DNA from 2 places in the Pantoea osteomyelitidis genome. Region 2 is predicted to be linked to the other one. Evidence: predicted binding sites of a transcription regulator. Region 2 holds the regulator's gene; the other holds the start of a gene.
What was found. Region 2 encodes CRP, which controls carbon source genes, mostly activating them, when cyclic AMP is high. Its sites were predicted from a motif close to ATGTGANNNNNNTCACAT; they were not measured.

Region 1 (4,832 bases), on a different contig from region 2:
CGGTTGGCATGGGTCTGATGGGAAAAACCGTTGGACTGGTGGGGCTGGGCGGTATCGGCAAAGCGCTGGCGAAGCGGCTTTTGGCCTTCGGCATGCGCATGATTGGAGTAAAGCGCGAAGCGGATGAGAATTTTGCTCGTGCCCATGGTCTGGCCTGGGTTGGCGAGATGGCGCAGTTGCCGGCGTTGCTGGCAGAATCCGATTTCGTGGTGCTCAGCCTGCCGGACAACCCGCAGACGCATCACATCATTGATGGTCAGGCGCTCAGCCAGATGAAGCCCGGCAGCTTTTTGATCAACCTCGGACGCGGCGGGCTGATTGAAAAGTCCGCCTTTCTGACGGCGCTGGAGAGGCAAACCCTGGCGGGCGCCGGGCTGGACGTTTTCTGGCAGGAGCCGCCGGACCCACAGGATGTGGTCTTCCGTCATAATGTGATCGCCACGCCGCATATTGGCGGCGTGACGGACATTTCGCTGGCGGGCAACGTGGCGGGCGTATGCGACAACCTGCGCCGTCTGCGTGACGGCGAGACGATTGAAAACCGCTGGGCGTAATGTCAGGGCAGGCGCAGCGGCACCTTATGCTGCGTCAGCCATGCTTGCAGCGTCTTTTCCGGCGCGCTGTCGCTCACCAGCAGATCGAAACGTTGCAGTTCGCCGATTCTGGCGGGCAGCACCTTGCCATATTTACTGCTATCCGCCACCAGCACGCGCTGACGCGCGCGCCGCATGGCATGGTGTTTCATCGCCAGTTCGTTGAGGTTATAACAGGTTGCGCCCTGTTCGCTGTCGATACCGGCGGCAGAGATAAACGCCAGCGTCGGGCAGAGATCGTCCAGGATGGAGTGGGTGCCGATCGGCGTAAACAGTGCGTTATCAGCATGAAATTCTCCGCCGCTCAGGATGACGTTGCACGCGGGTTTCTCTTTCAGCGCCAGAAAGGTATTCATCGCACAGCAGATGGCGGTAAAGGGCAGGGTGTCAGGCAAGGCGTCCACGATATAAGGCACGGTAGTGCCGCAATCGAAAAACACCGTATCGTTTTCATCGATCAGGCTGGCGGCAGCTTGCGCCAGCCGCTGCTTTTTCGCCGCATTCTGGCCATGTTGATCGGAAACAAAATAGTGCCCGGCATGACTTTTCGGATCGCTGACGATATAGCCGCCCAGCAGTACCACCACCGAACCCGCTTCATTCAGGTCGCGGCGAATGGTCATTTCTGAAACGCCCAACAGCTGAGCGGCATCTTTCAGGTGAAGCTTGTCAGTGCGCTTCAACGCCTGAGCCAGCTTATATATACGTTCGTCGCGCCGGGTTTCCATCACCATCTCTGTTTATTTAATACCCTGTGGTAGCAGACATCGCATCAGTGACAATCGCCACGCCAGCGCTGGTTCCGATCCGTGTTGCGCCTGCTTCAACCATCGCCTGCGCGGTCTGACGATCGCGTACCGCGCCCGAGGCTTTTACTGCGACCTGCTCGCCCACGGTGGCTTTCATCAGCCTGACATCTTCTGTCCGTGCGCCACCGGTGCTGAAACCGGTTGATGTTTTTACAAATGCGACCTGCAAATCACGGCAAATTTCACAAATTTTAATGATTTGCGTCTCGCTGAGCAGGCAAGTTTCCAATATTACCTTTAAAGGGATCGACCCGCAAACTTCACGTACGGCAGCGATATCCGCCTCAACCGCCGCGAGGTTACCGCTTTTCAACCAGCCCGTATTGATCACCATATCGATCTCCTGTGCGCCTGCGGCGATAGCGCTTTGCGCTTCAAATGCTTTCACGGCGCTCAAGGTTGCGCCCAGCGGAAAACCGATCACGGCACAGATTTTCACCGGGCTGTTATCAAGACTGGATTTGGCCAGCGGGACATAACCCGCGTTGACGCAAACAGCATAAAAATGATGCTGCCTGGCTTCCGCACAAAGCTGACGAATCTGTGCTTCGGTGGCGTCTGCCGCCAGCAAAGTATGATCGATATAGCGGGCAAAATCGGAAATGGTCTGGCTCATGGTGCTCTCCTTGATGAGGGTTTTTGTTAAAATAATAACATTGCAGGTTTGCTGTCAATCACCGCAAAAAGCGATTAACTAAAATAATCGCGGTGGGATTATTGTCACAAAATTAACGATAAAGACCTGTTAGTGTTATTTTTATAACATTTTTGCTAAACACAGCCGGGAGAAAAAATGGAGATTGCGGTTATTGGATCCAACATGGTGGATCTCATCACCTACACCAACACGTTACCTAAAGCAGGCGAAACCCTGGAGGCACCCGACTTTGCGATTGGTTGTGGAGGAAAAGGGGCAAATCAGGCGGTGGCCGCGGCAAAACTGGGCGCGCAGGTGATGATGGTAAGCAAAGTCGGTGATGACCTGTTTGCGGCGAATACGCTCGCGAACCTGCAACAGCAGGGTATAGACACGCGCTATGTGACAACAATGCCTGGCACTTCCAGCGGCGTCGCGCCGATCTTTGTCGATGACCAGTCGCAAAATCGCATTTTGATCGTGAAAGGTGCCAATGACTATCTGAAACCCACTGATATTGATACGGCGGCAGAAGCGTTGAAAAGCTGTCAGCTGCTGATTCTGCAGCTGGAGATCCCGCTGGAGACAGTCTATTACGCCATCGATTTTGCCCGTCGGCAGGGTATCAAAGTCATCCTTAATCCGGCCCCTGCAGTGGCGAACCTGGATATCCACTACGCCTGCCAGTGCGACTATTTCATGCCAAATGAGACCGAACTGGAAATCCTTACCGGCCTGCCCGTAAAGACTGATGAGCAGGTAGAAGCTGCGGGTCAGTCGTTGCTGAAACGGGGCCTGAAAAATTTGATCATCACGCTTGGCAGCCGGGGCGCGCTATGGATGCACGGTACAGAGACGTATCGGGTCGCGCCAACGCCCGTCAACGCCGTGGATACCAGCGGCGCAGGAGATGCATTTATCGGCTGTTTTGCCCATTCGCTGATAAAAACAGGCGACGTCGCCCAGGCGATGCAGCTGGCGTCCGCCTATGCCGCCTGTAGCGTCACCCGACGTGGCACACAGCGCTCTTATCCGGACGCGGAGACCTTCCAGCGTTTTCATAACGTTAACTGAGGCCTTGTTATGCAACCAAACATTGTCCAGCAGCCTGATGGCTACCTTAATAAAACGCCGCTTTTTCAGTTTATTTTGCTCTCCTGCCTGTTTCCGCTTTGGGGATGTGCCGCCAGCTTAAATGACATTCTGATCACGCAGTTCAAGAGCGTGTTTGCCCTGAGCGATTTTGCCAGCGCGCTGGTACAGAGCGCCTTCTATGGCGGTTACTTTCTTATTGCGATTCCGGCCTCGCTGGTGATCCGTAAGGCGAGTTACAAGCTGGCGATTCTGATGGGGCTGGCGCTTTACATCCTGGGCTGCATATTGTTTTATCCGGCGTCCCATATGGCAACCTACACCATGTTTCTGGCGGCTATTTTTGCCATTGCTGTCGGGCTCAGCTTTCTTGAAACCGCAGCCAATACCTATAGCTCGATGATTGGTCATCGCAAGCATGCCATCCTGCGTCTGAACATCAGCCAGACGTTTTATCCGGTTGGCGCTCTGATGGGCATTATATTAGGCAAATATCTGGTGTTTCAGGATGGCGACAGCCTGGGAAGCCAGATGGCGGGCATGAGCGCAGCGCAGGCGCATGCGTTTCGTCTCACTATGCTGGAGCATACGCTGGAACCCTATAAATACCTGGTAATGGTGTTGGTTGTGGTGATGCTGCTGTTTATGTTTACGCGCTATCCGCGTTGCAAACCGGAAAGCAACGAAAAAGCGCTGCCTTCGCTGGGCGAAACCTTCCGCTACCTGGCGAACAATCGCCACTTCAGACGCGGCATCGTTGCGCAGTTCCTGTATGTCGGGATGCAGGTTGCGGTATGGTCTTTCACCATCCGACTTGCCCTGACGCTGGGCGCGCTTAACGAGCGGCACGCCTCAAACTTTATGATCTACAGCTTTATCTGCTTCTTTATCGGTAAGTTTGTGGCCAATTTCCTGATGACGCGCTTCCGGGCGGAAAAAGTATTGATTGTATACTCGCTGCTGGGCGTGCTAACGCTGGCATGGGTGATGTTCGTGCCCAATTTCTCCGCTGTTTATGCGGCCGTCTTTGTCAGCGTGCTGTTTGGTCCCTGCTGGGCCACTATCTATGCCGGGACGCTGGCGACGGTAGAAAATAAATATACGGAAGTCGCCGGGGCTTTTATCGTGATGTCGATTGTCGGTGCGGCGTTTGTGCCTGCGTTACAGGGCTATGTCTCCGACCACCTGGGCTCGATGCAGCTGGCTTTTGGCGTTTCCCTGCTGTGCTTTGCCTGGGTTGGCTTCTATTTCTGGGGCGAGCTGCGTCATAGAGATCGGGCGACAGCGGCAGGCCATCTGGTGGAGGAGTTGCCATGAAAACCCACTTACCGTTACGTCGCGATCAGTTTCACGACATGCCTGTGACGCTGCTGAAAAGCAACGACTTTGAGGTCACGCTGTTTCGTTATCCGGCAGGCATTGAGGCGGTGCGGCTGCAAAATCGTCGCGGCAGCGTAATTGTGCTGCCCTTTTACGGGCAGATGATTTGGGATGCAGCCTTCGACGGCCATACGCTCAGCATGGGACACAGCTTTAAGCAGCCGCTGCCGGGCAACAATATTATTGATACTTATGGCTGTTTTGCTTTTCACTCGGGTCTGCTGGCCAACGGCTGCCCGGCCGCAGAGGATACGCATCCACTGCATGGCGAAATGCCCTGCGCGCGCATGGACAACGCAGCAATCGTGCTGGAGGCAGATA
Region 2 (4,832 bases):
CCTGGCGGAAAAAGTCGAGGATGTCCGGCGTCAGCTGGAGCGCGGTGAGGCGGTGCTGGTCTGGTCTGAACTGCATGAAACGGTCAACATCATGCCGCGCGGCGAGTTTCGCGGCTGACGGAGAGCGGATGACACTGGGGCGGCAATCATGCTAACAATGCACATCGCCCGATCTTAACAGGGAGTTTTATCATGTCAGCCAGGCATCCGATTATCGCCGTTACCGGTTCCAGCGGCGCCGGCACCACCACCACCAGCCTCGCCTTTCGTAAAATCTTTCAACAGCTGAGTCTGCACGCGGCCGAGCTGGAGGGTGACAGTTTCCATCGCTACACGCGGCCGGAAATGGATATGGCGATCCGCAAAGCGCGCGATCTCGGTCGTCACATCAGCTATTTCGGCCCGGAAGCCAACGATTTCGGCCTGCTGGAGCAGACTTTTACCGAGTATGGTCACAGCGGCCACGGGCAGTCGCGCAAATATCTTCATACCTACGATGAAGCGGTGCCGTGGAATCAAGTGCCGGGAACCTTTACGCCCTGGCAGCCGCTGCCCGCCAATACCGACGTGCTGTTTTATGAAGGACTGCATGGCGGCGTAGTGACGCAGCAGCACAACGTGGCAGAGAAAGTGGATCTGCTGGTGGGCGTGGTGCCCATCGTCAACCTGGAGTGGATTCAGAAGCTGGTGCGCGATACCAGCGAGCGCGGCCACTCGCGCGAGGCGGTGATGGATTCGGTAGTGCGATCGATGGAAGACTACATCAACTTTATTACCCCGCAGTTTTCACGCACCCATATCAACTTCCAGCGCGTGCCCACGGTCGACACCTCAAACCCCTTCGCCGCCCGCAGTATTCCCTCGCTGGATGAGAGCCTTGTGGTGATCCATTTTCGCGGGCTGGAAGGGATCGATTTTCCCTATCTGCTGGCGATGTTGCAGGGATCATTTATTTCGCACATCAACACGTTGGTGGTGCCGGGCGGCAAAATGGGTCTGGCGATGGAGTTGATCATGGGGCCGCTGGTAAAACGGCTGATCGAAGGGAAACGTATCGAATAAGCTGTGAGGCCGCCGCGTCCGGCCTCACGCTGGCGTTACTGCGCCACGACTTCGTAGCTGTGGGTGATCTCCACGCCTTTGCCCAGCATGATCGCCACCGAGCAGTACTTTTCCGCTGAGAGATCCACCGCGCGCGCCACCGCTTTGTCGCTAAGATCTTTGCCGCTGACAATAAAGTGCAGATTAATATAGGTAAAAATGCGCGGCGCCTCTTCGCGGCGCTCGGAGGTCAGCTTCACTTCGCAGTCCGCCACTTCGTTGCGTCCTTTTTGCAGGATCGACACTACGTCAATAGCGCTGCATCCGCCTGCGGCCATCAGCACCATCTCCATCGGACTCGGCGCTTTGTCGCCCGAGTTGCCATCCATCAGCACCTGATGACCGGATGAGGATTCTCCCAAAAATGTCAGCCCTTCAACCCACTTCACACGAGCCTGCATAATAAACTCTCCTGATTCATTTAGTTAACGTCAGAGTACGCCCTCGCCGGCGAAACAGCAATCGGCCGGATTCGCCGTTTGCTGAAGCGAGACAACACAAGACAGTCGGTGAAAGCTGTGCTACAAACAGAGCTGAAAATATTTTTCGTCACTTATAGACGAATGCGGGACGAATCACGAGCACAGCTCACGACGGAGACCCGAATAATTTCCTGAATGGGAAACGCTTGACGATTTCACCGCCTGACAGGGAAAACGGCCCCCTGTATTTTGGGCACGATTACAACAGAGGATAACAGAGAATGGTTCTCGGAAAACCGCAAACAGACCCTACACTCGAATGGTTCCTGTCCCATTGTCATATTCATAAATACCCATCGAAAAGTACCTTGATTCACCAGGGCGAAAAGGCTGAAACGCTTTACTACATCGTGAAAGGCGCCGTTGCGGTGCTGATTAAAGATGAAGAAGGTAAAGAGATGATCCTCTCCTATCTGAATCAGGGCGATTTTATTGGCGAGCTTGGCCTGTTTGAAGAGGGCCAGGAGCGCAGTGCCTGGGTACGCGCGAAAACCGCGTGCGAAGTGGCTGAAATTTCCTATAAAAAATTTCGCCAGCTGATCCAGGTGAACCCGGATATTTTAATGCGCCTCTCATCGCAGATGGCGCGTCGCCTGCAGGTGACTTCAGAGAAAGTGGGTAATTTAGCTTTCCTTGATGTGACGGGCCGCATCGCTCAGACGCTGCTTAACCTGGCGAAACAGCCGGACGCCATGACCCACCCCGACGGGATGCAGATCAAAATCACCCGTCAGGAGATCGGTCAGATCGTTGGCTGCTCACGCGAAACCGTCGGACGTATTCTGAAAATGCTGGAAGATCAGAATCTGATCTCCGCACACGGCAAAACGATCGTCGTCTACGGCACCCGCTAATTCCGTATCACTCACGGCGTGATGGCAACATCGCGCCGTTTTTATTTGCGATGAGCTGATGTGGCGCCGAATCATCTACCATCCTGAAGTCAACTACGCCCTGCGGCAAACGCTGGTTCTTAGCCTGCCGGTGACGCTCGGCTGGCTGCTGGGCGATCTGCAAAACGGACTGCTGTTCTCGCTGGTGCCCGCCTGCTGCAATATCGCCGGTCTGGACACGCCCCATAAACGTTTTTTTAAACGGCTGATTGTCGGCGGCAGTTTGTTTGCCGCCAGCAGTTTGCTGATCCAGTGGCTGACGCTGAAGCAAGTGCCGTTGCCGCTGATTCTGTTTCTGATGCCGCTGCTGCTGGGCGTTACCGGCGAGATCAGTCCACTGCATGGACGGTTGCTGCCCGGCGCGCTGATCGCTGCCATCTTCACTCTCGGCCTGGAAGGGCATATGCCTGTCTGGGTGCCGCCGCTGCTCTATATCGGCGGCACGCTCTGGTATGGGCTGTTCAACTGGTTCTGGTTCTGGCTGTGGAAAGAGCAGCCGATGCGCGAAACCCTGAGCCTGCTTTTTCGCGAGCTGGCGGATTACTGCGACGCCAAATATACCTTGCTGACGCAGCTCACCGATCCGGAAAAAGCGCTGCCGCCGCTGCTAACGCGCCAGCAAAAAGCGGTGGATCTCATCACCACCTGCTATCAGCAGATGCACATGCTCTCCGCCAGCCGGGACAACAGCCATAAGCGGCTGACGCGCGCCTTTCAGGTTGCGCTCGATCTGCAGGAGCATATTTCCGTCAGCCTGCATCAGCCGGAAGAGGTGCAGAAGCTGGTGGAGCAGAGCCACGCCGAAGCGGTGATCCGCTGGAATGCCAAAACCATCTCCACGCGCCTGCGCGAACTGGCGGACGACATTCTTTATCATCAGCTGCCGGACCGGTTCGACATGGATAAGCAGCTCGGCGCGCTGGAGAAGATCGCCCGCCAGCATCCGGATAATCCGGTGGGCAACTTCTGCCTCTATCACTTCAGCCGCATCGCGCGCGTGTTGCGCAGCCAGAAGCCGCTCTATCAGCGCGACCTGATGGCCGATCGCCAGCGCCGTCTGCCGCTGCTCGCCGCCCTGCGCAGCTATCTGTCGCTCAAGTCCGCCGCGCTGCGCACCGCGGCACGCTTTGCCGTGATGCTGATGTTTGGCAGCACGCTGGCGCTGTTCTTTAATATTCCCAAGCCCTTCTGGATATTGATGACCATCATGTTTGTCAGTCAGAACGGCTATAACGCCACGCGGGTCCGTATTCAGCACCGGGCGCTCGGCACCTTTGCCGGGCTGGTGATCGCGGCGGCGACGCTGCGCTTCGCCGTGCCGGAATCAATCGTGCTTTCCGGCATGCTGGCGATTACCCTGATCAGCTATCTGTTTATCCGCAAATCTTACGGCTGGGCAATGGTCGGCTTTACCGTCACGGCGGTGTACTCACTGCAACTGCTCTCGCTGAACGGCGCGCAGTTTTTGCTGCCGCGCCTGATGGATACGCTGATGGGTTGTCTGATCGCTTTTGGCGGGATGATCTGGCTCTGGCCGCAGTGGCAGAGCGGCCTGCTGCGACAGAATGCGCACGATGCGCTGGAAACCTACCAGGAAGCGTTGCAGATGCTGCTTGGGCCGGAGCAGGCGTCGGGAAAGCTGGCGTACCAGCGCATACGCGTGAATCAGGCGCACAACGCGCTGTTCAATTCGTTGAATCAGGCGATGCAGGAGCCTGCCTTTAACCCGGAGTATCTCAAGGATATGCGTCTGTGGGTGACGCACAGCCAGTTTATCGTCGAGCACATCAATGCAATGACGATTCTGGCGCGTGAGCACACCATGTTGACCTCTGAGCTGGCGCAGCGCTATCTGCAATCCTGTGAAATCGCGTTGCAGCGTTGCCAGCAGCGGCTGGAATATGACAAAGGCTCAGACAGTAACGTGCTGGAAGCACCGGAAGATGTGAATGAAGGACCGATGACTATTGTGGAGCGGCATGTGAAGCGAATTCTGGGACATCTCAGCGTAATGCATACCATCTCTTCACTGGCATGGAGCCAGCGACCACAGCATGGCCGCTGGCGGGTAAAACGCTTGCGTAAAAAACAGAGTTAGCTGGCGAGCGTCTTTTCCACCGCGCGGGCGAAACGTGCCATTCCCTCTTCGATGTCGGTGGGTTCAATCACCAGCGACGGGGCAAAGCGGATCACGTCAGTACCGGCATTCAGGATCATCACTCCTTCCGCCGCCGCCGCGTTGAGTATATCGCGCGCCTTACCGGCGTGCTGTGGCTTGAGCGCCGCGCCAATCAACAAACCTTTGCCGCGAATATCGCTGAAGAGATCCAGCTTGTTGTCCAGCGCCTTCAGCGCC

Region 1: deoC (deoxyribose-phosphate aldolase) is a predicted target of CRP. The motif match lies at 2,111-2,128, and genes of this name have one in related genera.

What each region holds. Positions count from the first base shown of each region.
Region 1 covers NZ_JBGFSN010000003.1:314,503-319,334, forward strand. Annotated here, with positions in the region: gene ABU178_RS03775 (2-hydroxyacid dehydrogenase) at 1-554, shown strand, start outside; gene deoR (DNA-binding transcriptional repressor DeoR) at 557-1,321, opposite strand; gene deoC (deoxyribose-phosphate aldolase) at 1,338-2,018, opposite strand; gene rbsK (ribokinase) at 2,196-3,113, shown strand; gene fucP (L-fucose:H+ symporter permease) at 3,123-4,448, shown strand; gene ABU178_RS03800 (aldose 1-epimerase family protein) at 4,445-4,832, shown strand, end outside.
Region 2 covers NZ_JBGFSN010000008.1:19,049-23,880, forward strand. Annotated here, with positions in the region: gene ABU178_RS16885 (YheU family protein) at 1-118, shown strand, start outside; gene ABU178_RS16890 (phosphoribulokinase) at 193-1,062, shown strand; gene ABU178_RS16895 (OsmC family protein) at 1,098-1,502, opposite strand; gene crp (cAMP-activated global transcriptional regulator CRP) at 1,805-2,437, shown strand; gene ABU178_RS16905 (YccS/YhfK family putative transporter) at 2,496-4,574, shown strand; gene argD (bifunctional acetylornithine/succinyldiaminopimelate transaminase) at 4,571-4,832, opposite strand, start outside.